4 regions of the Paenibacillus nanchangensis genome follow, and region 1 is predicted to be linked to each of the others. Evidence: riboswitches for the same ligand, from Rfam matches in the RefSeq annotation. Region 1 holds a riboswitch; each other region holds the start of a gene.
What was found. Region 1 has a riboswitch for cyclic di-AMP ahead of ACE6ED_RS26715 (TrkH family potassium uptake protein). Riboswitches for the same ligand answer to the same signal wherever they lie in the genome.

Region 1 (7,357 bases):
CACCGCTTCGCCCGCGGCGAACGCACCGCTCGGCGTGCTATTTTATTTACGGTGCGATGAAGTTAACACCCTACACTGGGCGGTTGCCTTGGCACAACTCATAGAACGGCTGAACGAAATTACGACTCAGGTTGGGAAGAAATGCTCCACCCTAATTCAAAGTCAACTCCAGCACTGGATCTCCGGTTTGCCCAGTGATCTCAAGGCGTATCTGCCGATCTCAGGCTGCGCTGCCGATCTCAGGCTGCGCTGCCGGTCTCAGGCTGCGAAAGTTGAGTTAATAAAAGCAGCGTGAACCAAGACTTGATAAACCATGTCTTGGACTGCCGCTGTTGTCGTTGAACGAACTGGAACGAATCTTCCCCTGCGACACACCCGCAGCGGATTACCACAGCACGCGATACCGAGGTTTTTCCGGACCCAGAGGACGTTATTTCTGAAATTCTTGGGCTTTTGGGTTGCCTTGCGGACTCCAGATCCGTTATTCGTACCGAAAACATCCAAACGATGGATTTTCCGCGTAAATAAGGGAATCTGAGTCCGTCACTTTGCCAAAACGCTGAATAATCAGCAAATAAGGTCCCCTGAGTCCGTAAGAAAGTCATAGGGGGAGGACAATGTTGAGCTGTGAGCTGCTTCAAAAGGCCTCCAAGGTTTGGAAAATCGAGACTGTGTTCAGGCAGGGAATGTTGCTGTAATTTTGTCAATACGAGTAAAGCTACTGAATTCTCCTTACGCGCTCAAGGGTTTAAGCCATTTTTCTAGCTGCGAAAGTTGAGTTAAGTACAACCTAACGTAGTGGGAAAACTTAAGATGGCGGGCAAGCCTAAGATGGCGGGCAAGCCTAAGATGGCGGGCAAGCCTACGGTGATGGGCAAGCCTACGGTGGCGGGCAGAGTGCGGCCAGAGTCATTACACTGTAGATGGAGCAGCGATGCCTTGCTTACAACAGAGCCAGGAACGGAAAGCAACCGCCCGCTAAAAATCAAGGGCGTAACTATACATTCGCTCGCGATATGAAAAAGGAGGCGCCGCCTTGTACGACGATCTGGATATTTTTGCCGTAGTTGTGGAGCAGTCGAGCTTGAACCGGGCTTCGCGGCTCTTGAATCTGTCCCAGCCCGCCCTTTCCCGAAAAATCTCCAAGCTGGAAGAGCGGCTGGGCACTCCGCTGTTCAACCGGTTCGGCAAACGGCTGGAGCTGACCGACGCCGGCCGGCTGGCGTACACCTTTGCGCTGGAGCAGCGGCATCAGCGTTCCCGTTTTCTTGAGGCACTGTCGAAGTTCAAGGAAGGCGAACCGATGATCATGACGCTTGGCGCCAGCCTGACGACCCTTCAGACGACGCTGCCTCCCCTGATTAACACTTATATGGAGCGGTATCCCGCCGCCGAGCTGAAGCTGATTACCGGCAAAACGCATGAGATCGTCTCGTCCGTCGGCGAAGGCCGGGCGGATGCGGGGATTGTAGCCTCGAGCATATCCGAGCCGGGCCTGCGCTGCGTTCCGCTGTTTGAGGATCAGCTGAGGCTGGTCGTCTCGGAACATCACCCCTTGACGCTGCTGCCGCGTCTGGAGATGGGGCATCTCGCTTCGCTGCCGATGATCCTATTCTCCAAAGGAACGTGGTACCGGCGGCTGACCGACGATCTGTTCCAGCGCTGCGGCGTGGAGCCGGACGTGCGGATGGAGATCGACTCGTTTGAAGCGATCATCCGGCTGCTTCCTACCGGCAAGACAGCCACGCTGCTGCCCAAGTCGTATCTGCGCCCCGAACTGCTGAAGGGAGGCGGGCTGGTGTCGCTGCACATTAAGGAGCTCGACCTCACGCAGCGGACAACCAGCCTGATTTACCGCGAGGGCGGAAGCCTCAGCGCGGCGGCACGCAGCTTCGTGCAGGTGGCGGAGGAGGCGTTTTTTAGCGGCAGGCAGGCGGAGCGATAAGGCTCGCGGAGCACTTAGAGCGGCTGAGCGCAAGACTGGCGGAGCGCTCTTAGAGCGGCGGAGCGGTAAGACTGGCGGAGCGCTTAGAGCAGCGGAGCGGCAAGGACGGCAACGGCACGTTATTTGCAAGCTGTCCGAGCACCCGGACACCCAGCTGTAGAACACAAAAAAACCCGCTATTCTGGCGAAAGAGAGCGCCGTGACAGCGGGTTTTGTTTGCTTTTTTATAACCTCAACTTTCGCAGCTGGAAATGGCTTAGACCCTTGAGTGAGTAAGAGAAATTCAATAGATTTACTTGTATTGACAACAAACACTCACTTGTTAGGGATCATGATAGTGCGATCAACCATGCCAACAAAAAAGGTGCGTAACTCTACGTTACAGCAACATTCCCTGCCTGAACACAGCCTCGGTTATCCAAACTTTGGGGGCGTTTTGAAGCAGCTTTGCATTGTCCTCCCCTATGACTTTCTTGCCGGACTCAGGGTACCCTATTTGCTGATTATTCAGCGTTTTGGCAAAGAGACGGACTCAGATTCACTTATTTACGCGGAGAATCCATAGTTTGGATGTTTTCGGTACGAATAACGGATCTGGAGTCCGCAAGGCAACCCAAAAGCCCAAGAATTTCAGAAATAACGTCCTCTGGGTCCGGAAAGACCTCCGTATCGCGTTCGGTGGTAATCCGCTGCGGGTCTGTTACAGGAGAGGATTCGTTCCAGTTCGTTCAACGACAACAGCGGCAGTCGAAGACATTGTTTATCAAGTCTTGGTTCACGCTGCTTTTATTAACTCAACTTTCGCAGCCTGAGATCGGCAGCGCAGCCTGAGATCGGCAGCGCAACCTGAGACCGGCAACGCAGCCTGAGACCGGCAGCGAACCTGAGATCGGCAGCGCAACCTGAGATCGGCAGATACGCCTTGAGATCACTGGGCAAACCGGAGATCCAGTGCTGGAGTTGACTTTGAATCAGGGTGGAGCATTTCTTCCCAACCTGAGTCGTAATTTCGTTCAGCCGTTCTATGAGTTGCGCCAAGGCAACTGCCCGGTCTAGCGTGCTAACTTCATCGCACCGTAAATCCCGCCGAGCGTGCGTTCGCCGCAAGCAAGCGGTGTTTTTCTATTTTTTCAAGACGATTACTTTATTGCGGTTAAATCCGCGCCAGGACTGGAGCTAAGCTGATTTTCGCTCTGCGAAAGTTGAGTTATAGCCTGTTAAGCAGCGGGCTTACCGGTTCACTACTTCGTCCTCAAACCGGCCGATACCTTCGTTTGATCCGATCAGCACCATAATATCGCCTTCGTGCAGATAATCATGGGCGGTCGGCGCAACGATTACCTCATCCTTGCGGTTCAGCGCGATGATGCTGCAGCCGTATTTGGCGCGCGTGTTGATATCGGCAAGACATTTGCCGTTCATGCAGGACGGCACGGTCAGCTCCACAATGCTGTAGTCCTGGGAAAGTTCAATGTAGTCCAGCAGGTTAGGGGTGACGAGCTGATGGGCTACCCGGATGCCCATATCCCGTTCGGGGAAAATCACCCGGTCGACGCCCAGTTTGGACAACGCGCGGCCGTGCAAAATCGACGTCGCTTTGGCAACAACGGTCTTGACGCCGATCTCCTGCAGCAAAATGGAGGCAAGTATGCTGCGTTCAATGTCGTCACCGATCGCAACGATGCCGCAGTCGAAATTGCGCAGTCCAAGCGAACGCACGGCGTTCTCATCCGTCGCGTCGGCCGTGACGGCATGCGTGAGCTGTCCGCCGATCTCCTCCACAATTTCTTCGTCCCGGTCGATGCCGAGCACCTCGTAGCCCATGTCCATCAGCTCCAGCGCCATGCTGGAGCCGAAGCGTCCAAGGCCAATCACCACAAACTGCTGTGCTTTCATTGTCTTTCGCAGCTCCTTATCCAATAATCATTTTGCCTTCCGGGTACCGATACAACTCTTTACCCTGTTTCGGTCCCAGCGCGTACGCCAAGGTGAGAATTCCCAGTCTTCCGGCGAACATCGTAAACGCAATCAGCAGCTTGCCTACCAGCGACAGCTCCGGAGTGATTCCCATGCTCAGTCCGACCGTGGCAAACGCCGATGTGGTTTCAAACAATATCGCCAGGAAATTCACATCCTCCGTCGTGGACAGCACCATCGCAACCGATACGACAAGCAGCAGCGCGAGCAGGGTGATACTGAGCGCTTTCAGCACCCGCTCCTGGGCCATCCGGTAGCGGAACAGCACGATATCATCCCGGCCGCGGAGCATGGCGATCACCGCCCCGATCATGATCGTAAATGTGGTTGTCTTGATGCCGCCTCCGGTGGAGCCGGGCGAAGCGCCGATAAACATCAGAATAATCATAAAAAACTGCGAAGCCTGGCGCAGTCCCGCGATATCCAGCGTGTTCGCCCCCGCCGTACGCGGCGTGACGGACTGGAACAGGGAGCCGAGCAGCTTGCCTCCCCAGTTCAGCGAACCCAGCGTCTTCGGATTTGTATATTCAAATATGAAGATCACCACCGTACCGATCACAATCAGCGCCGCCGTCATAGACAGCACCACTTTGCTGTGCAGGACAAGCTTTTTATTTTTCCGGTAATCCATCACGTCAGAAAGCACGATAAAGCCGAGCCCGCCCAATACGATCAGCGCCATTACTACAAAGTTGACCAAAGGGTCGTAGACGTACCCGGTCAGACTGCGGTATTCGCCAAACAAATCAAATCCGGCATTGTTGAACATGGAGACCGCATGAAAAATCCCGAAATAAACCGCCCGGCCCACCGGCATGTCGAAAGCCCACCGAATACTGAGCAGCAGCGCCGCCGTGCCTTCGATCACCAGCGAATACAGCAGCACTTTTCGCAGCAGACGGACAATCCCTTCAATCGAGCTCTGGTTCATCGCCTCCTGCAGCAGCAGGCGGTCTTTCAGCGAAATACGGCGCCGGAAGACTAGGGCGAACAGCGTCGCCATGGACATGAAGCCCAGCCCGCCGACCTGGATCAGCAGCAAAATTACCGTCTGGCCAAACGGCGAAAAAAAGGTGCCCGTGTCCACAACAACCAGGCCGGTTACACAGGTTGCGGAAGTTGCTGTAAACAGCGCATTAACAAAAGATAAAGATTCTCCGCTCGTGCTGGAGACCGGCAGCATCAGCAGCAGACTGCCCGCCAAAATAATTGCCGCAAAACCAAGCACCAGAATTTGCGGGGGCGACAGCTTCAGCCAGCGGTAGCCTTTGGAGCCTGGTGGACGTAACGCCATGGTTTCACCCCATGTTTTTTATAATGAAAGAATAGAGAAAAGAAGCCAAACAAAAAAAGCACTGGAAAAACCAATGCTCTTACCCTTGGTTCCTGCAGCTGTAGCCTACGAGGTTAGCTGACGGATTCGGACACTGCGCAGGCTGCCCTATTCGCTCGCAAGCGAAATTCACCCCTTGACGAATGGCGTACGCATCCCGCAAGACTCAGACGCGTATCCCTTCCTCTTGTATGGTTCCCCCGTTTTCACCAGAAATTCGGCTGTTATGCAATTGCATGAAAATTATAATCGCAAATCCCTGCCGTCACAATGCTGCCAATAGCGCGTTTTGAAGCAAAAAACGGAGGAAAGCCTGGCACGCCGCTTGAAAAGCTGGGGTTCTCTGCGGTTTATTGCACATTTGCTGCAAAAATCATCGCTTTTCAAGAATAAGTTTGTCCCTCTGCCGATATGATGAGAGAGACGGTTGGCTTTCGCGCGCCGGTTTATGCTATTTTAAACAGGGAATGTCCAGGCGCTGTCAGCCTCCCGCCTTCCGCTTACAACCCGGGCCGGAGTCCGGAGTGTTCCGGTTCTGTTGTTCTACATAGTTTAAACGCAAGAGACAAGGAGGCGTTTCATGAAATCACCTGAACTTCCCGCGCGCTCTAAAGCGGTAACCAAACCGCTTATTGTTTTGGGAATCATTGGGCTGCTGCTGTTCATTGTCTTTCAAATCCTCCCATCGCTGCAAAATGACAAAGAAGGGATCCGGCGCACGCTTGAACCGTCGGAGATGCGCGGCCGCGCGGCTGCTTTTGCCGCCTCGGAGCTGGGCCACGTTCCGTCGGCAGCAGACGACTGGCAGGTGGGGTACCGGACGGATTCTTTATTTTACGGCTATATGTCCAGCCAGGAGCTGCTGAAATCGTACGAAGACCGGGATCTCGACCGCCTGCATCCATACGATGTCTACCGAGCCGTTCTTCAGCCGGAGAACGGGAAGGATCGGCTGCTGACGATTGATCTCAATATGTACACCGGGGAAGTCGTCGGGTTCTCCCGCATCCCCGTTCAGATGCGCGGTCCCCGGACGGAACCGGGGCCATCTTCTGCCGGGGACAGCAATCCGGCCTTAACCGGCGAGCAGGACAGCGGCACTGCTTCAACCGACGGGCAGGACGGCGGCTATACCGCCTCAACCGACGGGCAGGACGGCAGCACCGCCTCAACTGACGGGCTAGACGGCGGCTATACCGTCGCAACCGATGAACAGGACGGCAGCACCGCCTCAACTGACGGGCAGGACGGCGGCTATATCGTCTCAACCGACGAAGGCGGGAGCAGCAATACAGCTCCCCCTAGCGATAACGGCGGCTTGACGCTCGCGGAGAAGCAGAAGCTGGCTGAGCCCTGGGTACGCAAATGGGCCGCCGAGCCGGGCCGGCTGGAGCCGGTAGCCGCCGAGGGGGATTACGATCTTGTTTACACTGATCCCGAGGTGCGTGTGGGGGATGCTGAATTGCGGTATTTTTTCCGCTTTGATTCCGGCGAAGTGTCGTATTATGCCTCCGGCTTCAACGTTCCGGCGGAGCATGCAGCTTATGTGAGCGAACAAAAAGAGCTGGCCGGAGTGCTCACCCGTTACGGCTACGGCTTGCCTACGCTGATTCTGGGCCTGCTGGCGCTGGTGTACAGCATTTTAACGCGGGCGTACACATCGTTTACGCGTGGTGTTGTGTTAAGCGGCGCTTTTTTCTTCATTACACTTGCCAGCAATCTGAACATGCAGCCGCAGTGGGAGCAGGGGACCGCCGATCCGCTGACCTCGGCGATTGTCAATGTCATTTACGGCCTGTACGCCCTGCTGATGGCCTCACTGCTGTATTTTTCTTTAGTCGGCGGAGACGGGCTGTGGAAGCAGCAGGGAATGAACATGTGGCCCCGCGCCAAAGAACCGGGGTACGGGCGGTATGTTCTGGACAGCGTGGCCGCCGGTTATATCTGGGCGTTTATCCTCCTTGGCGTGCAGACGCTGATGTTCATTGTGCTGAAGCTGACGCTGGACAACTGGTCGACGACCGATGCCAGCCAATCGGCTTACAATATGAAATACGCCTGGCTGCTGCCGCTGATGGCCTGGCTGGCCGGCTTATCCGAGG
Region 2 (7,357 bases), on a different contig from region 1:
CTGGAAACAATTGATGATATCCGCCGCAGTTTTGCCGAAGCGGGGTTACATCCGTATTACGACCTTGAAATTGACTTTCCGACCGATCTTCCTTATGATGTGTTCCGGCCGGGCGAAGCTTTTCATGGCAAGCAAATTCTGCTGCTCGACCGTCAGGACAGGCTCAGGGAAATTTCCGAGGTGTCGGATATCGTCCGCTCCATCAGCGGGATTCACCGGGGCAGGTACCATTTATATTTTCCGGAGGACAAGCTTAGGAAGGCTCTTCCGCAGCTTCCCGAATCCATTACCCGGCTGTTCGGCAAATAAAACAATTTGGTTAAAATTTATGCATAAATAACCGGACTGGAGGAATAGAATTATGGCTTTATTTGACACTCACACCCACCTTGATGCCCCGCAATTCGACGAGGACCGGGAAGAAGTGATTAACCGCGCTTTTGAGGCTGGTGTAAATAAAATGATCAATGTCGGATTTAATCGGGAGACGATCCCGTCAACGATGAGGCTTGCCGAATCGTACGCGAATATTTATGCAGCAGTAGGATGGCACCCGCAAGATGCGGTCACCATGGAAGACGGGGATTTGGACTGGATTGCTTCGCTTTGCGCTCATCCGAAGGTCGTGGCAATCGGTGAAATTGGCCTTGATTACTATTGGGACACTTCCCCAAAAGACATTCAGCAGCGGGTTTTCCGCCAGCAAATCGGATTGGCCCGGGAGCTGAAGATGCCGATCGTCATTCACAACCGTGATGCACATGAGGATGTGGTCAAAATTTTGCGGGAAGAAAAAGCGCAGGAAGTGGGAGGCGTCATGCATTCGTTTTCGGGGAGCTGGGAAACGGCAAAAATGTGCCTGGATCTTGGTTTTCACCTCTCCTTTGGCGGACCGGTCACCTTCAAGAATGCCAAACAGCCAAAAGAGGTGCTCGCCAAGACACCGATGGACCGTCTGCTGATCGAAACCGATGCGCCTTACCTGACTCCGCACCCTTTCCGGGGCAAGCGAAATGAGAGTGCGCACGTGAAGCTGGTGGCCGAAGCGGCGGCGGAAATAAAAGGATTAAACTGGGAAGAATTGGCCGAAATCACTTATACGAACGCGCTGGAACGATTTGGGATTCGTTGAAATCGGGAGAAAAACCGTTGAAAAAAAGAGCTTGGCCGATGTATTAAAGTTTTTTAATCAAGAAATCGAGGAATATTACAAATTTTTAACCATATATTTAGATAAACGTGGTTGAAGCCCGCTTTACAAGATGCATCAAAACAGGATATCATCTTTTCAGTGCAATGAGCTGTTTATATGACAGCCATTGATCATGGATCGTCTCGCTGAGTCCCCTTAACCGGGGAACGGGGGAACCGGTATTGTCTGCCGTATAAGCGTACATAACGTACACCTGGTGTATTGCAGGCCGTATTCTGATTCTTTATGTGGTCTTTGGGGTGAATTCAAGGGCAACCGCCATGAGCGGGTGACCGGAGATAGGGCGACTCTCTTTCGTCCGAACCCGACAGCTAACCCCGTAAGCGCAAGTAAGAGAGGAAACCTCGTGCATGACACTTCCGAGCATTCAAGCGTCGTCAGAAGCCACGAAAGAGTCCTCCTATTCAGAACTCTTTTTAGGCTTCTTTCTTTTTGAGTAATCGGAGGCTGCCTTGGACACTGTTATATAACAGCTATCCATGGCCATTGCCGGGCAGGCGATTTGTGAGCAGGAGCGCGTCGTTATTCCAGACGTTTTTCCTGTGTCAATCTTGATAGCTGCGTCAGGGCCGAGCTTCATCCGGCTGCAGTGGCGACGGGGCTATTGTAAGGAGGATGGATAGAATGGGCGTATTCCAACCAGAGATCTCCCATGAATCACCAACATCCAGCGTGTCCTACGATTTAGGTTTAAGGTGGAAGCAATTGAATTGGCGTGTGCTATCGGTTACAGGCGTTCTTTCGATTGCCATTGCCCTGCTTATCCTGCTGTATGTAGATCTGCAGAGCAGCAAACAAATCACTTTAGTCATAGACGGCAAGGCACAGACGCTTGAAACCCGCGAGTCGCTGCTTGGCGACCTGCTGTCCAAGGAACAAATTCCGCTCCAGCCGCATGATAAGATATCCATGGCTATGGACGGATCGTTATCCGACGGAGACCGGATTGCCATCGTCCGGGCACGCAGCTTCAGCATTACCGTTGACGGCAAGACTGAACAGCTGCACACGACAGAAAACACCGTCGGCGAAGCAATTAGCAAACTGGGCTACAGTCTGAAAGGCCATGACAAAATTTTTCCTTCGTTACACACTCCGATAACCGCCGGCATGGAGGTAAAGATTGTCCGCATTAACAAACAGGTTGTACAGCGGACGAAAAGCTTGCCTTTCCGTGTCATCAAGACGGCGGATCCCACCCTGCTCAAGGGCAAGACCAAGGTAACACAGGCAGGCGTACCGGGCGTTATGATCCAGCATATCGAAAAAGTCTATCAGGACGGCGAGCTGGCATCCATGCGCATGATCGGTAAAGAGGTCAAAACAGCAACCAAAGATAAAGTAATTGCCGTTGGAACCAAACCGCTTCCTAAGCCTGTTGTCGTCAAGGCCGCTGCCGCTACTCAAGCCAAAGCCAAAGCTACAGCAACCAAAGCAAAATTCAGCAAAACTGTCCGCAAAGCGGGAGTTGATTTTGAGTACAAACGCATGATCAAAAACGTGTCCATGACAGCTTACTCTTCACAAGAGCCGGGTATTGGCACCCGTACCGCATCAGGCACACGTGTAACGGAAGGGCGCACCATTGCGGTGGATCCCAAAGTGATTCCGATCGGCTGGTGGGTGTACATTGAAGGCCTTGGATTCCGTCGTGCCGAAGATACCGGCGGCGCCATCAAAGGCAACAAAATCGATGTATACTACGATTCGCTCAGCCATGCTCTAAACTTCGGACGTAAATCACGTACCGTGTATGTGATTGGTCCGTCGAAGCCGGAGCTGAACTAAACGGCCGTTTTGCAAAAAACGCCGGAATGGGCTATAGTATAGGGAGTTAAACGGAATATCCTGTAATTTGGTGATACCTGAGCGGGCGCTCATCACTCTTATACATTCTTTACCCAAAAGAAGGGGCGTGTCCTCTTCTTTTTGGCGTTATACCGATTGTTTTTGCCTTTACCGTATAGTTGTTAACGGGATACATATTTCCTGCAGGAGGAAAGGAAGAATAGGATTATGATCAAGGAACTTATTGTCGTGGAGGGGAAAAGTGATACGGTCGCTGTGAAGCGGGCGGTTGACGCCGACACCATCGAGACCGGAGGATCGGCCGTTAACCGGTCTGTCATCGCCAAGATTGCCCTGGCGGCCGAGCGGCGCGGCGTCATCATATTAACCGACCCCGACCATGCAGGCGAACGGATCCGCAAGATCGTATCGTCCAAAGTTCCAGGCTGCAAGCATGCTTTTATCCCGGAGCGGGATGCAACGCGCAAAGGCGATATCGGAGTGGAAAATGCTTCACCGGAAGCGATCCGGCATGCTCTTAAGCATGTGCATACCTCGTTTGAGGGCAACCCGCCGGTCATTGAGATCGGCGATCTTATGGAAGCCGGGCTGCTGGTGCATGAGCGGGCCGCAGAACGCCGTATGGCGCTCGGCAATCTGCTTGGTATCGGCTACTGCAACGGGAAGCAGCTGTATAAGAGACTGGCGATGTTCGGCATCACGAGAGAGGAATTTGCGGGCGCGGTCGCCCGAATCGAGCAGGAGGGCGGCGGAGTATGAACGGCAGAGAGGATATCGCCTCGCCGAGGCGAACGAAGGAAATTATTAACCGGCACGGCTTTTCGTTCAAGAAGAGCCTGGGACAGAATTTTTTGATCGATCAGAATATTTTGGACAAAATTGTAGGTGCAGCCGAGCTTGACGGCTCAACGGGAGCGCTGGAAATCGGTCCAGGCATCGGCGCGCTTACGGAACGTCTGGCAGAGGCCGCAGGAGCGGTCACCGCTGTTGAGATTGACCAGCGTCTCATTCCGATCCTGGAGGAAGTGCTGGCACATCATCCGCACGTAAAGGTGCGGCATGCCGACGTGCTGAAGGTGAATCTGCCGGAGCTGTTCAAGGAGGATTTTGCCGGCGTGGACAAGGTCAGCGTAGTGGCGAACCTCCCATATTATTTAACAACCCCTATTCTGATGAAGCTGCTGGAGGACAAGCTGCCTCTGCGGCACATTGTGGTGATGATTCAAAAGGAGGTTGCCGAACGTATGGCGGCTGCGCCAGGAGGAAAAGAATACGGCAGCCTCAGCATCGCCGTCCAATATTACAGTGAGCCGGAAATCATCTGTACGGTTCCGCATACGGTTTTTATTCCGCAGCCTAATGTCGATTCCGCGGTGATCCGATTGAAAATCCGCGAGCGTCCCGCCGTGGAAGTGGCGGACGAACAGCACTTTTTTGAAGTTGTACAGGCTTCTTTCACACAGCGGCGCAAGACGATCGCCAACAATCTGAAGGCCCGGTTCTTCCCCAAAGAGGGCCGGGAGCGCCTGGAAGCCCTGCTGGCGGATGCGGGGATTGATCCGGTTCGCCGGGGAGAGACGCTGAGTCTGGAGGAATATGCAAGACTAAGTGATGTTTTGCTGGCGGCAGGCGTAAGCTAAGCTGTGAAAGACTTGGGATGTGAGTATAAGGCCGTAAGGGCGGCCTAACGTCCGCTGGAATACCGGCGAACTCCAATCCCGGATGAACCAACCGGAGCATTTGCCCATACATTGGGGTAGAGGTGATGTTCTGATGAACCTGGGAGATTTGGTCGTCCGAAAATCGTACGGCGGGGATGTAACGTTCCGAGTGGAGCAAATGCTGCAGAATCAGGCCATCATTAAAGGGACTGAATTCCGGCTGCTGGCTGACGCCCCCTTGGACGACCTGATGCAGGTGCCCCCGCTTCGGATGACAGAACGCGGACAGCGGGCACAGATTAAAGCCAGACAATCGTTGTCCCAAATCCGGAAGGAACGGCAGGAAATAAGCGAACGCAGCCTGGCCCAGCTGTGGAAGGATATCCAGCCGGAGAATGATCCGCTAGGAGGCGGGACCGGCGGGTTGTGGAATCAGCCGTCCAAGGATAAGGCCTATTTTGAAGTGCCGGGAAAGGTGCTGCATCTGGACGGGGACCCGGCTTATCTCAATAAAAGTCTGAATCTGTATGGACAGCTGCGCATCCCCGCCGAAGGCCATCATGTCCGGGAAAGCGAAATGGCCGACGCCTTGTTTCGCCTGCTTCCCCGGGTACGCCCGAATATTGTGGTGATTACCGGTCATGACGGTGTGCTCAAACGGCCTCAGCCATATGACTTATACAGTTTGAGCAGCTATAAAAATTCGCAGAATTTTGTGGCGGCGGTCCGGACGGCGCGTGAGTATGAACGGAATTTTGATGCGCTGACGATTGTGGCGGGGGCCTGCCAGTCGCACTTTGAGGCGCTGCTTCAGGCGGGGGCAAACTTTTCCAGCTCGCCGGGGCGTATTTTGATTCATGCCCTCGATCCGGTCTATGTTGCGGCCAAAGCTGCGCTCACCTCAATCCGGGAAACGGTGAATTTAAGCGACATTTTGCAGCATACGATTAGCGGCGCCCAGGGTGTGGGGGGGATTGAGACACGAGGCAGCTACCGGATCGGAATGCCGGGGCTGCAAAATTTGTCCACGCTCAAAGTAACGCCTTCCGTGATCGGATGAGATACGGTGACAAACGACAGAGAGGACTCCGCCAGGGGTCCTTTTTGTATGGAAAGGGTACGCAAAAAAGTCGTTGACAACAACCATCTGATTCCACTATAATTATTTGTTTGTTTGACATTTAGTTAAATACGCGGTATAATGGACAAGGAAAGAGGTGGTCGTCAGGCAATGGCTAATAACGCGCTGTTGGAAATTAAACGCAGTCTCGAAGCACACGTAGGTCACAAGATTACCCTCCGTGCGAACGGGGGCCGTCGCAAGACTGTCGAACGCACCGGTGTCCTGGAAGAAACGTACCCTTCTGTCTTTATTGTGAAGCTGGATCAGGAGCAGCAGACATTCAAACGCGTCTCCTACAGCTACGCCGACATTTTGACTGAATCCGTGGAAATCACGGTATGTGAAGATGAAGGGCAAATGAAGATCACGTATATCAAATCTTAGCAGTTCAGTTCTTGAGCGGCCTTCCTGCGGGGAGGCCGCTTTGCTATTCTTTTAACAACGGAACAATAAAATTAAATTCGGATATAGGGGCGGAGTCCGGTACACAAAAGAGGTGTATGTTTGACCGCCGGGCTAAGCATACTAAGGGTGTACCCATATTTTCATTTTTGTCCAAGGAGGTCAACGTGGTGAGCCGAAGAAGACGGAGCATGATGTCGGAGGAACTGAAGACGGAGCTTGCGAAGGAACTTGGCTTCTACGATACCGTGGAGCGTGAAGGCTGGGGCGGCATTCGGGCCAAGGATGCGGGGAACATGGTGAAGCGGGCGATTCAGCTGGCTGAACAGGCTGCCCGTAGCTCCAAGTTGTAGCGTAAGCTGCACGGGGGCCCGGTCCTCTGCCGGCGTAAGCCTTACGTCTTGAAGCAGAAGAAGGATGAGACCGGCCGGGGGCCTGTTTCATCCTTCTGTTTTATCCAAAGGTAAAAGCACGGCGTAATCGGCGTATCTCCGTGTCAGGATAAGGAATGGACTTCATATCGAGATTTTTTTATAATATGTTAAGTTGTTTTTGAGGGGAAAAGTGAGAAATGGGTGAACGCCGTGAAAAGATATGAGAAAGCGCCGGCCAAAATTAATCTGATGCTGGATGTGCTGCACAAACGTCCGGACGGATTTCACGAAGTCGAAATGATTATGACAATGGTGGACCTGGCCGACCGGCTGGAGCTGTCCGAGCTGCCCAGGGATACCATTATTATAACTAGCCAGGCAGGATATATTCCCCTGGATGAAAAAAATCTGGCGTTCCAGGCAGCCAGGCTGATTAAGGACCGGTATGGAGTTCGCCGAGGCGTACATATTCACCTGGACAAACATATTCCGGTAGCGGCGGGATTGGCCGGTGGCAGCAGCGACGCGGCTGCGGCTTTGCGGGGGCTGAATGCCCTCTGGGAGCTTGGCATCCCGCAGGAGGAGCTTCTGCAGCTTGGAGCGGAGCTTGGTTCGGATGTGCCCTTCTGCATAACCGGAGGTACAGCGCTTGCAACAGGCCGGGGAGAGAAGCTGACCCCGATCGCCAATCCGCCTCAATGCTGGGTGGTGCTAGCCAAACCGCCGATCAACGTATCCACCGCTGAGGTGTACGGTAGACTCCGCAGCAGCCGTA
Region 3 (7,357 bases), on a different contig from region 1:
TCCAAAGGAGGATTTGCCCGAAAGTCAGGCCGCGTGGTAAAATTACAGGAGAAACGACTCAGCGAATACGGTGCGTTAACGAATAGCCGCACATCGTATTCATATTTATCAGGAACCGGGAATACATTTAACCGAAAATGGCCTTTTTTCTGGCGCATCCCTTGGACCAAGCAGCTGAGGGATGTTTTGCTTGAAGGAGGCGTCAAGCCGTTCGCAAGCAAACGGTAGTAAGGGAGGATATACCATTGTTATTCACTGAGGCAGAGCTGCAGGAGCAAGTCGGCAAGCTGGAGGGTTGGAAGCTGGATGACGGCGTGCTGGTGCGCAAATACGTCTTCTCCGAATTTATGAAAGGCATTGCGTTTGTCGATGAGGTGGCTGCCATCTCGGAAGCGTTTGATCACCATCCGCATATCACAATCGACTACAAGAATGTGACGTTAAGACTGACGACACGCGAAGAGGGCGGAGTAACGGCGCTGGATATACGGGAGGCGCACGAGTTCAACGAGGCGTTCGAGAAGTCGCGGGGCGGACAATAAATCAGGACGTGCAGAATAATTCAATATAGCAGGGGCTAGAGGCAGGCAGAGATCGCGGAGCGGATTCCGGACGGTCTCTGCTTTTTTGCTTAGAGACGCAAAAAAACCGCCGAATACACAGTCTGTACCCGGCGGCCCCTTAACGGGAAGGAATTCAGTCATTTCATTTCGGACAAATACATGGCCACATTGGCAATCTCTTCGGGTGCAAGCTTGTCTTTAAAGGACGGCATCTGTCCGCGTCCTTTGCTGATGACTTTGTAGATCGCTTCAGCGTCATGCTGGCTGCCTTCATTTTGCAGGCTTGGGCCGACGCCGCCCTGCAGCTGGTCTCCATGGCAGCTGATACAGTTGGCTTTTACGGTCGCTTCCGCAGCCGCGGTATCCAGCTGGACTACAGGCATGGTCGGATTGTTCTGCTCGGCGACCTGCTCTTTGCCCGGCAGAGTAAACATCAATATAACTGCGAACGCGCAAGCCAGGAAAAATAAACCGCTCATCAACCATTTTTGCATCCCATTCGTCCTTTCTATGTAAGCTCTTCCCTCATTATAACGGAAGGTGAAGCGGTATCATAGCCATTGTGTCAAAAAACAGACAAATATTAGCGGGTATTCCCGCTATTCCAACCCTTCACTGTGCGTCTCGTCATAGACCATGCAGTAAAAAGGCTTCATTCCGTTGGGGGTTTGGCGTTCATAGGTGTCCGTGATCGTAAATCCGCTTCGCTGATAGGCGCGGATAGCCCGCTGATTCCAAGTCAGGACTTCGAGATCAATCTCCTGCCCCGGGTAGCGGCGGCGGGCCTCCCGAACCAGGGCTTTTACGAAAGAAGGACCGTTACCCTGGCCGCATAAATCGGGGCGCATCCCGATGCCCAAACGGACCACCCGATCCATAGGAAACAACTGACCGAAACCGCATAGTTCACCTTTAACGTCAAGCACCGAAACATACTGGCTATCGCGCAGCTCGGGATCTCCGAACTCCACGCCAAGCGCCTCCATCTGCTCCCAAGGCAGCCAGCCGTATATATTGTAAGGAGCCTCATATTTCCAGTCACATACCGCTCGCGCATGTTTGACTTGCATGGGAATAACCTGAAATAACCGCGGAGATACAGACATAGGCGGGCACCCTTCCTTCATTAATTAGGAACTAACCTGGGGAGGAGAGACCGTCCGTTTCCCCATCATTATTATATACCTAATCCGGACAGTTCGAAGCAAGCATCCAGTTGAGTGGAGAGGTGAACTTGACAAATGAAAAAAAATTTGAATTTCTGATCCGAAATAGGCCTAAAGGCTGTTTGATACCCGGTGGTAAGGGTAAATTAGTGATGTGTAGACAAAAAAAGACTCCTTCCAAAGATTTCGGCAAAAATCTTGGGAAAGAGCCTTTGAATGGTGAATGTGATTACATTACATCATCGTTGTCTTCCGATTCCGTGGCGACGGACTCGTAAGTGTCGGTACTCATAATTCGTTTGGCGCCAACGTAGCGGTTGACGTAGTAGCTATCGTTCAGCGAGCTGATGGTTACACCACGTTTTGAGGAGGCATGAGCAAACTTTCCGTCGCCCACATATACTCCGACATGGGACACGCCTCTGCCGCTTGTGTTGAAGAAGACGAGATCTCCCGATCTTAAATCATCCCGGGAAACTGCGGAACCCATCTTGTATTGGGCCCCCGATTGATGAGGAAGCTTGATACCAAGCTTGTCGAATACGTACATAGTGAATCCGGAGCAATCAAATCCGTTAGTGGTGGTTCCGCCGGAAACATATTTCGTTCCAATTGCGGCCTCAACTGCGGAGTCCAGCTTGGAGTCTGCAAAAGCGCTTCCCGCTCCGAGGGTAAGTGCGAGGGAAAAACTGAGGACTGCGGCTGCCAACTTCTTCTTCAAAATATAAACCCCTTCCATGCCTGCGAGGTTAGCTTAAGGATTCGGTAGAAGGTTCCCCTATGACCCCTCTAATGACAGGAGGTCAATTCACCCAAAACTGGTTCCCCCGCTTCCCTGTCCGTCAGGGAACTCGGCGATTCTGATTAATGAATTCGGCGTTATGATCAATGAGTGACAAAAGCTTAGCAAATTATACGGCATTCGTTACAAAAATGTTACTAAAAACTCACTGCGCTTATTGTAACAAAGTAAAAGCCGGTTGGCAATCTTTACTTCCCCGCTAAATGGGGGGCAAGGTCGTTTTTTGAATTGAATGCGTTACCAAAAACCCTGTAACCACGCGGCTTTAAGCGGTTTTTATCATTTTTATGTCTTTTTTCCTGAACTGAGGTTTCAGCGAAAAAAAATAAGGGTAATAGGGAGAATAAGGAAAAGGAAAAACCCGGAAATTCGATTGCGGCAACAATCGGCTCCCGGGCTCCATTGATTAAAGTGAGGATTGTATAGAGGAGATTCGATCAATCGTAGGCTACAGTCTGATATTTGGAGGTACTCATAACACGTTTGGCGCCAACGTAGCGTTTGGACCAATAGCTTTCACTCAGCGAGCTGATGGTTACACCACGCGAAGAAGAGGATTGGGCGAACTTTCCGCCGCCAACATAAATACCTACGTGTGATATGCCTCGTCCTGTCGTGTTGAAGAATACGAGATCGCCGGAACGAAGCGCGCTGCGTTTTACAGCCGTTCCAATGTGATATTGAGATTTCGATGTACGGGGCAAAGTCACGCCCAGTTTCTTAAATACATACTTGGTGAAGCCGGAGCAGTCGAAGCCAGAGGTTGTAGTGCCGCCTGTCTTGTAGCTTACTCCGAGAGTAGAAGAAATGACATGGTCCATTTGGGTCGCTGCGGAAGCGCTTCCGCCCCCCACTGTGAAGGCAATCACAAGGCCCAGCGTTGCTGCGGTCAGTTTTGTCTTGATGGAACGTGTTTTCAACTAGTTGTTCTCCTTCCGGTGCCTGCGAGGTTAGCTCAAGGATTCGGTAGAAGGTTCCCTATGATCTCGGAATGAGATCAATTCACCCACAACTGGGTCCCCCGCTCCCCCGGTGCTGGGGAATTTGGCATGTTACGCACCTATAATGACTTGTCCAATCGGTAACAAATTAACGAGTAAAGATTACAAAGTTGTTACTAAGTACAGGTGTCATTGTAACAGAGGCCCGGACGTTTTGCAAATATTTTTGGCACATCGCTTCTAGTCAAAAGGGCGCACACAACAAAGCCGCCACCCGATAAGGGCGGCGGCTTGTGCCGCGAACGTTTCAGTTCCGTTGTTTGCTGCTCCAGAGATGATATTGGGCAGCGATTCCCCACAGTTTAAAAAGAGTGGCCGGGAACGGCGCGGCTTGTCTTGCAAGCAGCGCGGGCAGTCCGGGCCAGAGCCAGCCAACCAGCAGCGCCAGCAAATGGCTGAACACGCCGCCGGCTCCTAAAAGGAGCGATAAGCCGGTGGCCGGGACAATATTTTTAAAATAAGTCATTAGTGCAGCGGCGATGCTGCGGTTATGAACATACCCGAATTGCATATATAGGAAACATTGCCGGATGATATAGGCGTACAGCGCCCATCCTGCGGCATAAGCCGCGGCGGTTAACAGCAGAGCCGGCTGCAAATAGGAAGCCGTGGTCAGCGTGTAGAGCTTCGGACCAAGCCAGCAGAAAGGCAGCAGGGTCAGCCCCCACTCCGCCAGACTGAACAGGAACACGGGCCAGCCGTACCGCTTCATGCCGGGAAAAAGAAACAGGCCGCGGTTGCCGAGACTCTCCTGTTGTAGCTCGTACAGCAGCCCGGCGCGGATCAGCGGGGACACCAGCATACGCAGCAGCACCATTGCCGCCAGCGTCCAAAGCCAGGTGCGGACCTCGGCATTTTCCAGCAGGCTGAACTGCGCCTCGACGTAATACAGCAGTTTGGCGGTGCTGTCGGCATTTTCCCGGAGCCGCAGCAGAAAGGGATAAACAGCATCCCGGACAAAACTGTAGAGGAAGTAACCCCACAGCAGACGATATACGAACAAAAGAATGAGAATATAAGTCTGCTCTTTAACACTGCGCCAGCCGCGGGCAATCGGCGTTTTCAAGCTCGTTCACCTCACCAGGACAAAATGCCAAGCACGGTCTCTATAAATTTGGCGACGCCCAGCGTCCACCGGGAGGCGGTCTTCGGATCCAGCTCCGCCTTGCGGAAATTGTTCCAATGCTTCGTTTCCAGCAGCAGCGTCCGGTCCGGATCGATTTCGGCGTGAACCAGCGGCGCGGTATGCCGCAGACGGAAGGTTGTGCCGCTTCGGGTGCCGTCCCATTGTTTTTGCAGCGTCCGCCCGTCTGCGAAGGTGAACCGGACAGGCACCGCAGGATACTCCGCTCCTTTTCGCCCAATCTGGACGACGGACTCATAGCTTGCCGCCCCGTCCGTTTCATCGCGGTTTATCTGGATGGAATCAATGGCAAAGTCCGCCGTACCGCCCGAATACACATATTGATCAAAATAGGACTGCCACGGTTTGCGGGTGACCTGTTCGACAACCTGCTGAAAATCACGGGTCGTCGGATGCCGGAACCGGTATTTTTCCGCGTAGGTCCGCATAATGCGGTCCATCGTTTTGCGCCCGGTCTGGCGCTCGATGTCTTTTAGGACAAGCTTGCCGCGCAGATAGACATTTTGCGTGTAGATGTCCGCTCCGCCGTATTTCCACGCCTCCAGCTTCAGCGGGGCGGGAGAAGTGACGAAACCTGCCTGCAGCGGGAGATTCGGCACCGCTCCGTACTCCTGTTCCATCAGCCGGTCTTCGGCATACGAGGCAAAGCTCTCATCCAGCCAGGCTTCTTCAAATTCATTGCTCGCGATCATCCCGTAAAAATATTGATGGGCGATCTCATGAATTACTGTGCGTTCCAGTGAGGAGTCCGGATTCGGGTCGGAAGCGCCGAAGGCGGTGACCAGGGTCGGGTATTCCATGCCGCCCGCCCCGTTGCCGTCAAGCGGCGGAACCACCACCGTGAGCGTTGAATACGGATAAGGGCCATACCATTTGCTGAAATAGGTCAATGCGGACTTGGCAGCCTGAAAATACCGCTCCTTCAAGTCTTTATGCATCGGGTCCAAATACAGCTTGATGCGCACGCCCGGCACTTCGGGCGTAGACAACGCTTCTTCGGCCACAACAAAGCGGGGCGAGGCGGCCCAGGCGAAGTCATGCACGTCGTCGGCATAGAAACGGTAGGATTTGATCCCGTTTTTGACGGAAGCGGTTCGGACGGGGAATCCCGTTGCCGCTACCTTGTAATCAGAGGGAACGGAGATCGTAACGTTATAGATACCGAAATCGCTGTAAAACTCAGAGCTTCCATGGTACTGATGCAGATTCCAGCCTTCATTTGCCGTTCCGCGGACGCCTCTGGGCTCATAAGCGCTAAGCTTCGGAAACCACTGCCCGGCCATTACAAAATCGCCGGCGGCTCCCATCCGCGCAAAGATGCGGGGCAGCTTGACCTCGAATTGGAGCCTTAAAGTAACGCTTTCACCTGCCGTTACCTGCCGGGGAAGATGCACTTTCGCCAGTGTCCGGTCGTGGGGATTGCCGTCGTCCGGCTGAACATATTGCAGTCTGTGAAGAAGAGGCTCCCCGTCCGAGGTCCGGATATCGGTCAGCGTCATCGACCCATAGCCGCCCGCCGGCATTTTGTCTTCCCGCAGCTTGCCGCCGGACTCTTTCATAAAGGTAGTGTCCGCCGAAGCGAAGGCGTTGGGGTACAAATGAAAGTACAGATCTTTGACCGGCTGGCGTCCCGGATGGGTCCAGGTAACGGTCTCCGTCCCCTTAAGCGTGTCCGATTCAGGATCAAGCCGGACGTCGATATGGTACTCCGCCACCCTGCTGCTGAGCACCGCCTCTTTGGGCCCCGCTGAAGAAGAATCGGCGCCCGTCTCCAGCCTGCTCGCCGAAGGAGGAGGCGGCTTGGCGGCGGGGGACTTGGCCGATTGCGGCGCGGATACAGACGGGCTGGTCTCGGATAAGGCGGCATAAGCGTTCGCCCCGCCCGGCCAGCAGGACACGAACAGGGATGCGGCGATCAACAGAGCCGGCAATGACAATGGCTTCATACTGGAATACCTCCCGTTGACAAGCATCTAGGGGATGTATATGTTTGCATTCGCCGCATTATTAGCTAAAATTAAATTATTCTGAAGGGAAGGGACGTGCAGCATGGATAATGTGCAGCCAGACGGCAAAAAACAGATTGCCTTAAATATAGTTAATGCCAAAAGCAAGCATAAGGGCTTTGGAGCGGGCTCCATCGATCTGAGCAACGTTTCGCCCATCATTATTGACGGCGGTGCAGCTGTAATCGATATCGGAGCAATGCATGCCAAGAGCAAGGTGGAGAAGGGGATTAAATTCACCCCGAACCGGGAGGAGGTTCCCGGAGGCCGCCAGGTATGGCTGGTGTGGGTGGCGGTGGACCGGAATGCCGAAGGCCAGTTCTACGGAGGCGCGACGGCCTGTGAAATGTGGATCGATTCAGAGGCGCGCCGCGGATGGAAGATTCTTGCGGACCATGTCAATAAACTGGATGCCGCGCTGAAACGGAAATTTATTCTGGATGGTCTGGGAGATGCAGAGAAGCGGGCGCTTAAAACGCTGCTGATATCCCACAATGAAGAGTGGTGGTCGGCTTCGCCGGAAGTCCTGAAAGAAGCGCTTGAAACCCAATAACACAAGCAAAGCCTTCACGCCTGGTATTCAAGGCGGTGAAGGCTTTGTCTGTTTCGGATGATTATGTACCAGGATGATGAGGAAAAGGTCAAAATTTGCGTTTTAACTGGCTGACTCTGGCC
Region 4 (7,357 bases), on a different contig from region 1:
CACTATAATATTTTGCTGGTCTTTCTATCCATTGCCGTAGCACTGGTCTCCAGTTTTGCCGCTGTGGATTGGACCGACCGGCTGCTGCGACAGAGCCGAAATCCCCGGCTGATGGGCTTATGCGCGTTTGTATTTGGACTTGGAATTTGGGCGATGCATTTTATCGGCATGCTGGCAATGGACATGGGTGTGCTTGTTACCTATCAGCTTCCTCTCCTTGTTCTGTCGCTGCTCATCCCGATCGTCGGTTCGTATACGGTCCTTGGGATGGTGACCAACCCGTCCAGACGGACGCCGGCTTATTTGGCCGCGGGAGGCGTAATGCTGGCTGGATCAGCACTTGCGATGCATTATTCGGGCATGATAGCGATTGAGATGCCTGCTGCATACCGCCAAACCCCCGGCTCCATCGCGTGTTCCGTGCTGTTTGCCCTTGTTCCCGGGCTCTTTATCGCCAGGCTGCGCAAGCTGCCAAACCGGGCCTATAACCTTATTACCGCCCGCAAAATGCTGTGTGTGCTGACCGTCGCGGGTTCGTTATGCGGAGTCCACTACTCTGCCATGGGAGGAGCGGAATTCCTGCCCGTTCCACAGCCCACGCACAGCGGCAGGCTGCCCATGCTCAGCGATTCCTTGCTTGGTTTATTGGTAGGTGCGGCTGCGCTGGTCATTATCATGCTTGTTGTCTGGCTGCTCTATTCCGACCGCAATGAAATTCTTACCGCCCTGCGGTTTAATGAACGCAGATATATGGCGATGTTCGACTGCAATCCCGATATGGTGATCTGCATTGATCCGGTTAGCGGTAAAGTGATCAGCGTCAACCCGGCCGTTACGGCACTTACCGGATACTCCAAGGAGGAGCTGCAGGAGCTTCAAGCAAGCGTTTTGGCGGGGGAGGAAGACCGGACCCGGATGAAGTTTGCGGTTCAATCCGCCTCCAACGGGAAACCGAGTAAAATCGAAGTTGCGATTCGAAACAAGCAGGGAGGGCGGATTTATTTAGGTGCCAGTGTTTTTCCGCTGGAGACCGATTCCGTCTGCTACGTGTACATGATGGCCAAAGATGTCTCGGATGTGGTGAGTTATCAGCAGGAGCTCATTGCGGCCAAGGAAAAAGCCGAAATTGCCGTCCGTGCCAAAAGCGACTTTTTGGCTACAGTGAGCCATGAGATCCGTACGCCGCTGAACGGTCTTCTTGGGATTAATCAGATTTTGCGCGACAAGGAAAACACTCCGGAACAGCAGGAACTGCTTGAACTGCAGGCGAAAAGCGGCAGCGCGCTCCTCCGTGTCATTAACGATATTCTGGACTTGTCCAACATGGAGTCCGGAAGGGCGAGGCTGCATCACGAGCCCTTGGCGGTCCGCACGCTTTTGCACGAAAGTGTGGATTTGTTCCAGGTGCTTGCGCGGAAAAAAGCCTTGCACCTGACCGTCAAAACCGATCCGGCCATTCCTCACCGGTTGATTGGGGATGCGGCGCGGATCCGGCAAATCCTGGTCAACTTAATTGGCAACGCCGTGAAATTTACGGATGCCGGACAGGTGGAAGTGGAAGCCCGGCTGTCCAGCATCAGAAACACCGACCATGTTCTGGAATTTACCATAAGAGATACGGGAATCGGTATCGATCCGGACAAACATGCCCAGTTGTTTCAGCCTTTCACGCAGCTTGACGCATCAACCAGCCGGAAATATGAAGGGACCGGCCTTGGTCTTGCGATCAGCAAAAGGCTGGTGGATATGATGGGCGGACATATCTGGGGGGCGCCCAGAGCGGACGGCGGCGCCGAGTTTGGTTTTATCCTGGCTCTGCCCGCCGAGTATCCCGTGCCGGATAAAAACCAGACCAGCCAAACCGGCAGAGACCCATTCCTGGAACCGGAAGCGGTATAGTTTGACCAATCGGAGAACTTCACTATATAATTCTCAGTGACTAGACTCATATCATAGATTCCCGTCCAGTGAACAGGACAGAAAGGAAGTCCACTTGAACAACCGCAAAAAAACCAAAGCTACTTCGAGCAACCAGACGATGCATAAACAGCGGGTGGCCGAAATGGAACGCCAGCGCAAAACGACGTTATTTTTCATTATTGGCGCTGTCGTTCTGGTGATTGCCATCTTTGCCGTCTTGTTTACCATCGCCGCAAAGGATACCCAGCCGGCATCCACTGCCCCGGTGACTTTTGATTACAGTGTGCTTCCGAGACAAGGCGAAGAGAGTGCCCCGGTCAAAATTGTGGAATTCGGCGATTATAAATGCCCGGCCTGCGCGGTATTTTCGACCCAGGTGAAGCCGAAAATCGTCAGCGATTTCGTCGACAAAGGCAAGGCGTCGTTCCATTTTGTGAACATGTCCTTTATCGGCCCGGATTCGGAAACAGCTTCCCTGGCAGCCTTGTCCGTATATCATCAGAACCAGGAAGCCTTCTGGAAGTTCGCTGACGCGATTTATGCGAACCAAGGGAAAGAGGAAGAAGAGTGGGCGACACCGGATTTTCTGGTCCAATTGGCCCAGAGTCTTGATTTGAAGATCGACTATGATCTGCTGCGCAAAGACATTGAATCCCGCACCTACGAATCCGAGCTTCAGCGGGACAACAACACGGCGGGAACGGCAGGCGTAAGCTCGACGCCGACGGTATTCATTAACGGTGTCAAAGTTGAAGATGCGTTTAATTACGAGGCACTTTCGAAGCAAATTGAAGAGGCGGCCGGAACGGACGGCGCCAAGTGAGCGCGTTCACCGCATTTTGCAGACGCCATTGTTTGTATTTGGCCTGGTTCGTTTCCGTTGTGGCTACGGTAGGCAGCCTGTACTTGAGCGAAGTGCTGAAATATGAACCCTGCAAGCTGTGCTGGTTCCAGCGAATTTTAATGTATCCGCAGGTGATTCTGCTGGGTATTGCGACCTACAAAAACGATAAGCGCATCATCTCCTACGTGCTGCCGTTAACGGTGATTGGCGGATCCATTTCGCTGTTTCATTACGCGGAACAAAAAATCCCGTGGTTCAGCAGCATTGCTCCCTGTACGGTGGGCGTGCCCTGCAACGTGGATTATCTGAATTTTTTCGGATTCATTACCATTCCGCTGCTGGCGCTGACCGCTTTCATTCTCATATTTCTGCTGCTGTGGTTTGGCCGTGAGCGCGGCGGTGCGGAGGATGAGCAGGCTTAATTGGCTTCCCCGGTCACAAATGTGAACGAATTGATGATTGGCGTAGATTGAGCGACCAAATTCAAGAGAATGAAAGAGTTCTTCATTCCGGATTTTCAAGACCGGGTGAAGGGCTCTTTTTTATGCTGTTTTGGGGAAATGGCGTTCTTTACCTTCTACCTGTCCGAGATTAATATTAATGCTTGTGAGAAGTGATCATGCGCTTAATTTTCCGAAGGAAAAACGGGGGAACCAATTTGGGCCGTTACCGGCCCGGGGGTGAATCGGCCAACGCTTACTAATAGAAGCGCGCCGTAGGGCTTCCACAGTCCGAATCCGCCAGCTAACCCCGTAGGCGACCGTGGAGAGAGATCTGCCCGGGCATGCGGTGCTTTTTCGTATGCTTTTTTCTTGTCCTCCTTTGTGAAACCAGTCCTTGAAAACAGCGCATGGTACTTACAAAAACAAACCCACTGACGGAAAGGAACCGTGCTGGAACATGGTTAGCAAAGTAAAACGATTTTTAATCGGACGGCCAATGAAGTCGACCGAACTCGATCACGAGAAACTGACGAAGGTTAAGGCGCTGGCGGTGCTGTCTTCCGACGCGCTCTCCTCGGTCGCGTACGGGACGGAGCAAATTCTTATCGTGCTGATGGCTGCCGGCTTCACCGCCATCTGGTATTCGCTGCCGATCGCGCTGGCGGTACTCGCCCTGCTTGCGATCCTGATTTTGTCTTACCGGCAGACGATTTATGCCTATCCTATGGGCGGCGGCGCCTACATTGTCGCCAAAGACAACCTGGGCACCTCCACAGGGCTGCTGGCTGGCGGATCGCTGCTGGTGGACTATATTCTTACGGTGGCGGTCAGCTCGTCGGCGGGGACGGACGCGATTACTTCGGCTTTTCCGCAGCTGCATGATCACCGTGTTCTGATTGCGGTTTCCGTCATTATCATATTGACCTTGTTGAACCTGCGCGGCGTAACCGAATCGGCATCGTTTATTGCCATTCCGGTCTATCTGTTTGTAGCCGCGATTGTAGTGCTGATCGTAACCGGCCTAATAAAATATGCGGCAGGCGGCGGCGCCGAGCATGTCCCGGAATTCGGAACCGCGGTATCGAACGTCAGCTTGTTTCTGCTGCTGAAGGCCTTTAGCTCCGGCTGCTCAGCCCTCACCGGTGTAGAAGCCGTATCGAACGCCATTCCGAACTTTAAAGCGCCGGCCGAAAAAAACGCGGCTAAAACGCTGGCCTGGATGGGGCTGATTCTCGGCTTCATGTTTACCGGCATCACGATTCTTGCTTACGGCTTCGGTATTACGCCTAACGAACAGGCAACCGTCGTCTCCCAAATCGCCGAAGCGACATTTGGCAGGGGGGCCATCTATTTTGCCATTCAGGCCATTACGGCCGTTATCCTGTTCTTAGCGGCCAATACGGCATACTCGGCGTTTCCGCTGCTGTCGTTTATGCTGGCCAAGGACAAATATATGCCGCACGCCTTTATGGTCCGCGGCGACCGGCTCGGATTCTCGAACGGTATTATTTTTCTCGGCGTGCTGTCGGCCATTCTGGTCGCGGCATTTCACGGAAATACGGAAAGTCTCATCCCGCTGTATGCGGTTGGTGTTTTTATCCCCTTCACTTTGTCTCAGCTGGGCATGATGATCCGTTGGGCACGGCAGAAGCCGGCAGGCTGGCGCACCAAGTTTGCGGTGAACACGGTGGGGATGCTGACCACGGCAACAATCACCATGATCTTTATTATTACAAAGTTCGACCATATCTGGATGGCATTTGTCTTCCTGCCGTTCGTCATGTTTATCTTCTACCGGATTCACCGGCATTACCAGAACATCGCGGATGAGTTAAGAATCCAGGCTTGCGACGAGAAACCGGTTATAAAAGGAAGCACGATGGTTGTTCCGGTATCAGGTGTGACCCGGGCCGTGTTGAACTCGCTCAGCTACGCCCGCTCGCTGACCGACAATGTTGTTGCGGTGTACGTCGGTTTTGATGAAGAAGAGATCCGCAAAATGGAACAAAAATGGGCGGAGTGGGACCCGGGTGTACGCTTAATCGTCCTGCGCTCGCGTTACCGGAGTATTATCCGGCCGCTGATCAAGTTCATTGATACCATTGAGTGGAAGACCGCAGCGACGGATCATATAACGATCCTGATTCCGCAGTTTGTAACAAAACATTGGTGGCAGGCGCTGCTGCACAATCAGTCCAGCCTGCTGATCCGTTCTTATTTAATGAACCAAAAAGATGTGGTGATCGCCACCGTGCCGTATCACTTAAATAAATAGCGTGTAACCCGCCGCTTGTATGCAGCGGTTCACCGCCCGCCCCCGATAGCCAATCGGGGACGGGCGGTTTTTGCGTTGGACGGCGAAATTGCATCTGGGCTGGGTTGCTGCCTTGGGGGGCTGCCTGTGGAGTGGGCGAGAAAAAAGACGAAAATAAGATTGACATAGATAATGAGAATCAATATCATTTATAGGGACAAGAGCGGCGAAAATCAGCCGTCACGCAGTGATTACAGGAGGGAACAATATGTTGGGGTTAGATAAAAGAAAAACAACAAGTGTGAAGTGGGGGGCCGCAGGCCTGCTGACCCTGTCGCTGCTGCTGTCCGCTTGCGGCAATGCGGATGAGCCGGCGGGCAATGGGGCCGGGGCCGGAGCCGGAGAAGCTTCACCGGCGGCAACGGCAGCCGCATCTCCAGCGGCCAGCGCTGCCGCAGCGGCATCGCCTGCCGCACAGCAGCCGGCGGAAAAAACCGTGACAGATGCCATGGGGCATGAGGTGACGGTGCCTGCCAGCCCGAAGCGTATTTTGGCTTCCTATCTGGAGGATCACCTCGTTACGCTTGGCGTCACGCCGGTTGCGCAGTGGTCGGTGGCGAACGGGATTCAGGATTACCTGGGAGAACATCTGAAGGATGTGCCGACGGTGGGCTATGATCTGCCGACAGAATCGGTACTCAGCCATCAGCCTGACTTCATCATCGTAGGGTCGGAAGGAACGGTCCAAAACGGCCATTACGATCAGCTGAACAAAATTGCGCCAACTTACGTGATTGGCGACGAAACAACCAAAGACTGGCGGAAGACGCTGCTTACAATAGGCGACCTGCTGAATATGAAGGAGAAAGCCGAGCAGGCAATCAAGGACTATGATCAAAAAGCGGCTGAAGCCAAGGAAAAGCTGTCCGGAGCAGTTGGGCAGGAATCCGCGGCAGTGCTGTGGCTTGTGAAAAAAAACTTTTTTATCGTTGACGAAACCCAGTCCAGCGGAGCGGTGCTGTACGGCGATCTGGGGATGACGCCGCCGAACCTTGTAACGGAGATTCCTGCGGAAACCAAAGCGTCCTGGAACCCGGTTTCGCTGGAGAAGCTGGCCGAGCTGACCGCGGATCATATTTTCCTTGTGAACAGCGATAAAGCAGGCAACGCGGAGATTCTGAACAGCCCAATCTGGAAGGGTATTCCGGCAGTCAAAGCCGGTCATGTATATGAGATGGAATCAAAAGGCAGCTGGCTGTACAGCGGTGCGACCGCAAACGCAATGACCATTGATGCTGTGCTGAAGATTTTGGTGAAATAAAGAGCGGACATGTGCGGGCCCGGTTGCCGATTGGATGCCGCGGCCCGCATGGTGTTATAAGGCGGGGACGGGAAAAATCGTTTGTGCTGCGCCATGGATTTTGAGATAATGAGAATGATAGTTATTATCGTTCGTGTAAGGAGAAGTTCCATGGTACCCACCAGCCGTTCAAGACCTGACAAAAAGACGAATTCGAACCCTCCACTCCGTTCAAGCCCGGGTGCCGCACTCCTGATCTTAAGTATAGGTTCGCTGGTGCTCCTGCTGGGCATCGGTCTCTCCATTACGGTAGGAGCCGCCGATATTCGGCTGGCGACCGTCTGGGACGCCGTGTTTCATTTCCAGCCTGATCTGCAGCAGCATCAGGTGATCCGGGAGCTGCGGATGCCGCGTGGTCTGACCGCAGCCCTGGTAGGCGCCGGATTTGCTGTTTCCGGCGCGCTGATGCAGGGGATGACACGCAACCCGCTGGCCGATTCCGGCCTGCTCGGACTCAATGCCGGAGCGGGGCTGGGGCTGGCGCTAGTGTTTGCGTTTTGGCCGCAGCTTCCGTTCACGGCTACAATGCTGTTTTC

Region 2: linked by a shared signal. The riboswitch ahead of ACE6ED_RS24445 (ubiquitin-like domain-containing protein) and the one ahead of ACE6ED_RS26715 (TrkH family potassium uptake protein) in region 1 are both predicted to bind cyclic di-AMP.
Region 3: linked by a shared signal. The riboswitch ahead of ACE6ED_RS26085 (C40 family peptidase) and the one ahead of ACE6ED_RS26715 (TrkH family potassium uptake protein) in region 1 are both predicted to bind cyclic di-AMP.
Region 4: linked by a shared signal. The riboswitch ahead of ACE6ED_RS12265 (APC family permease) and the one ahead of ACE6ED_RS26715 (TrkH family potassium uptake protein) in region 1 are both predicted to bind cyclic di-AMP.

Annotation. Positions count from the first base shown of each region.
Region 1 covers NZ_JBHOFD010000048.1:4,424-11,780, reverse strand. Annotated here, with positions in the region: gene ACE6ED_RS26730 (hypothetical protein) at 1-295, shown strand, start outside; gene ACE6ED_RS26725 (LysR family transcriptional regulator) at 1,037-1,945, shown strand; gene ACE6ED_RS26720 (potassium channel family protein) at 3,176-3,841, opposite strand; gene ACE6ED_RS26715 (TrkH family potassium uptake protein) at 3,858-5,216, opposite strand; cyclic di-AMP (ydaO/yuaA leader) riboswitch at 5,304-5,488, opposite strand; gene ACE6ED_RS26710 (CPBP family glutamic-type intramembrane protease) at 5,836-7,357, shown strand, end outside.
Region 2 covers NZ_JBHOFD010000038.1:11,502-18,858, forward strand. Annotated here, with positions in the region: gene ACE6ED_RS24435 (HD domain-containing protein) at 1-309, shown strand, start outside; gene ACE6ED_RS24440 (TatD family hydrolase) at 362-1,132, shown strand; cyclic di-AMP (ydaO/yuaA leader) riboswitch at 1,327-1,554, shown strand; gene ACE6ED_RS24445 (ubiquitin-like domain-containing protein) at 1,838-3,001, shown strand; gene rnmV (ribonuclease M5) at 3,230-3,781, shown strand; gene rsmA (16S rRNA (adenine(1518)-N(6)/adenine(1519)-N(6))-dimethyltransferase RsmA) at 3,778-4,662, shown strand; gene yabG (sporulation peptidase YabG) at 4,796-5,743, shown strand; gene veg (biofilm formation stimulator Veg) at 5,915-6,190, shown strand; gene ACE6ED_RS24470 (small, acid-soluble spore protein, alpha/beta type) at 6,379-6,561, shown strand; gene ispE (4-(cytidine 5'-diphospho)-2-C-methyl-D-erythritol kinase) at 6,793-7,357, shown strand, end outside.
Region 3 covers NZ_JBHOFD010000044.1:26,079-33,435, reverse strand. Annotated here, with positions in the region: gene ACE6ED_RS26105 (4a-hydroxytetrahydrobiopterin dehydratase) at 246-542, shown strand; gene ACE6ED_RS26100 (c-type cytochrome) at 701-1,057, opposite strand; gene ACE6ED_RS26095 (GNAT family N-acetyltransferase) at 1,163-1,669, opposite strand; gene ACE6ED_RS26090 (C40 family peptidase) at 1,959-2,450, opposite strand; cyclic di-AMP (ydaO/yuaA leader) riboswitch at 2,453-2,596, opposite strand; gene ACE6ED_RS26085 (C40 family peptidase) at 2,969-3,436, opposite strand; cyclic di-AMP (ydaO/yuaA leader) riboswitch at 3,456-3,591, opposite strand; gene ACE6ED_RS26080 (hypothetical protein) at 3,780-4,598, opposite strand; gene ACE6ED_RS26075 (M1 family metallopeptidase) at 4,610-6,622, opposite strand; gene ACE6ED_RS26070 (YwhD family protein) at 6,726-7,235, shown strand; gene ACE6ED_RS26065 (AbrB/MazE/SpoVT family DNA-binding domain-containing protein) at 7,324-7,357, opposite strand, start outside.
Region 4 covers NZ_JBHOFD010000013.1:80,495-87,851, reverse strand. Annotated here, with positions in the region: gene ACE6ED_RS12280 (ATP-binding protein) at 1-1,899, shown strand, start outside; gene ACE6ED_RS12275 (DsbA family protein) at 1,994-2,743, shown strand; gene ACE6ED_RS12270 (disulfide oxidoreductase) at 2,740-3,186, shown strand; cyclic di-AMP (ydaO/yuaA leader) riboswitch at 3,377-3,539, shown strand; gene ACE6ED_RS12265 (APC family permease) at 3,665-5,482, shown strand; gene ACE6ED_RS12260 (iron-hydroxamate ABC transporter substrate-binding protein) at 5,730-6,782, shown strand; gene ACE6ED_RS12255 (FecCD family ABC transporter permease) at 6,933-7,357, shown strand, end outside.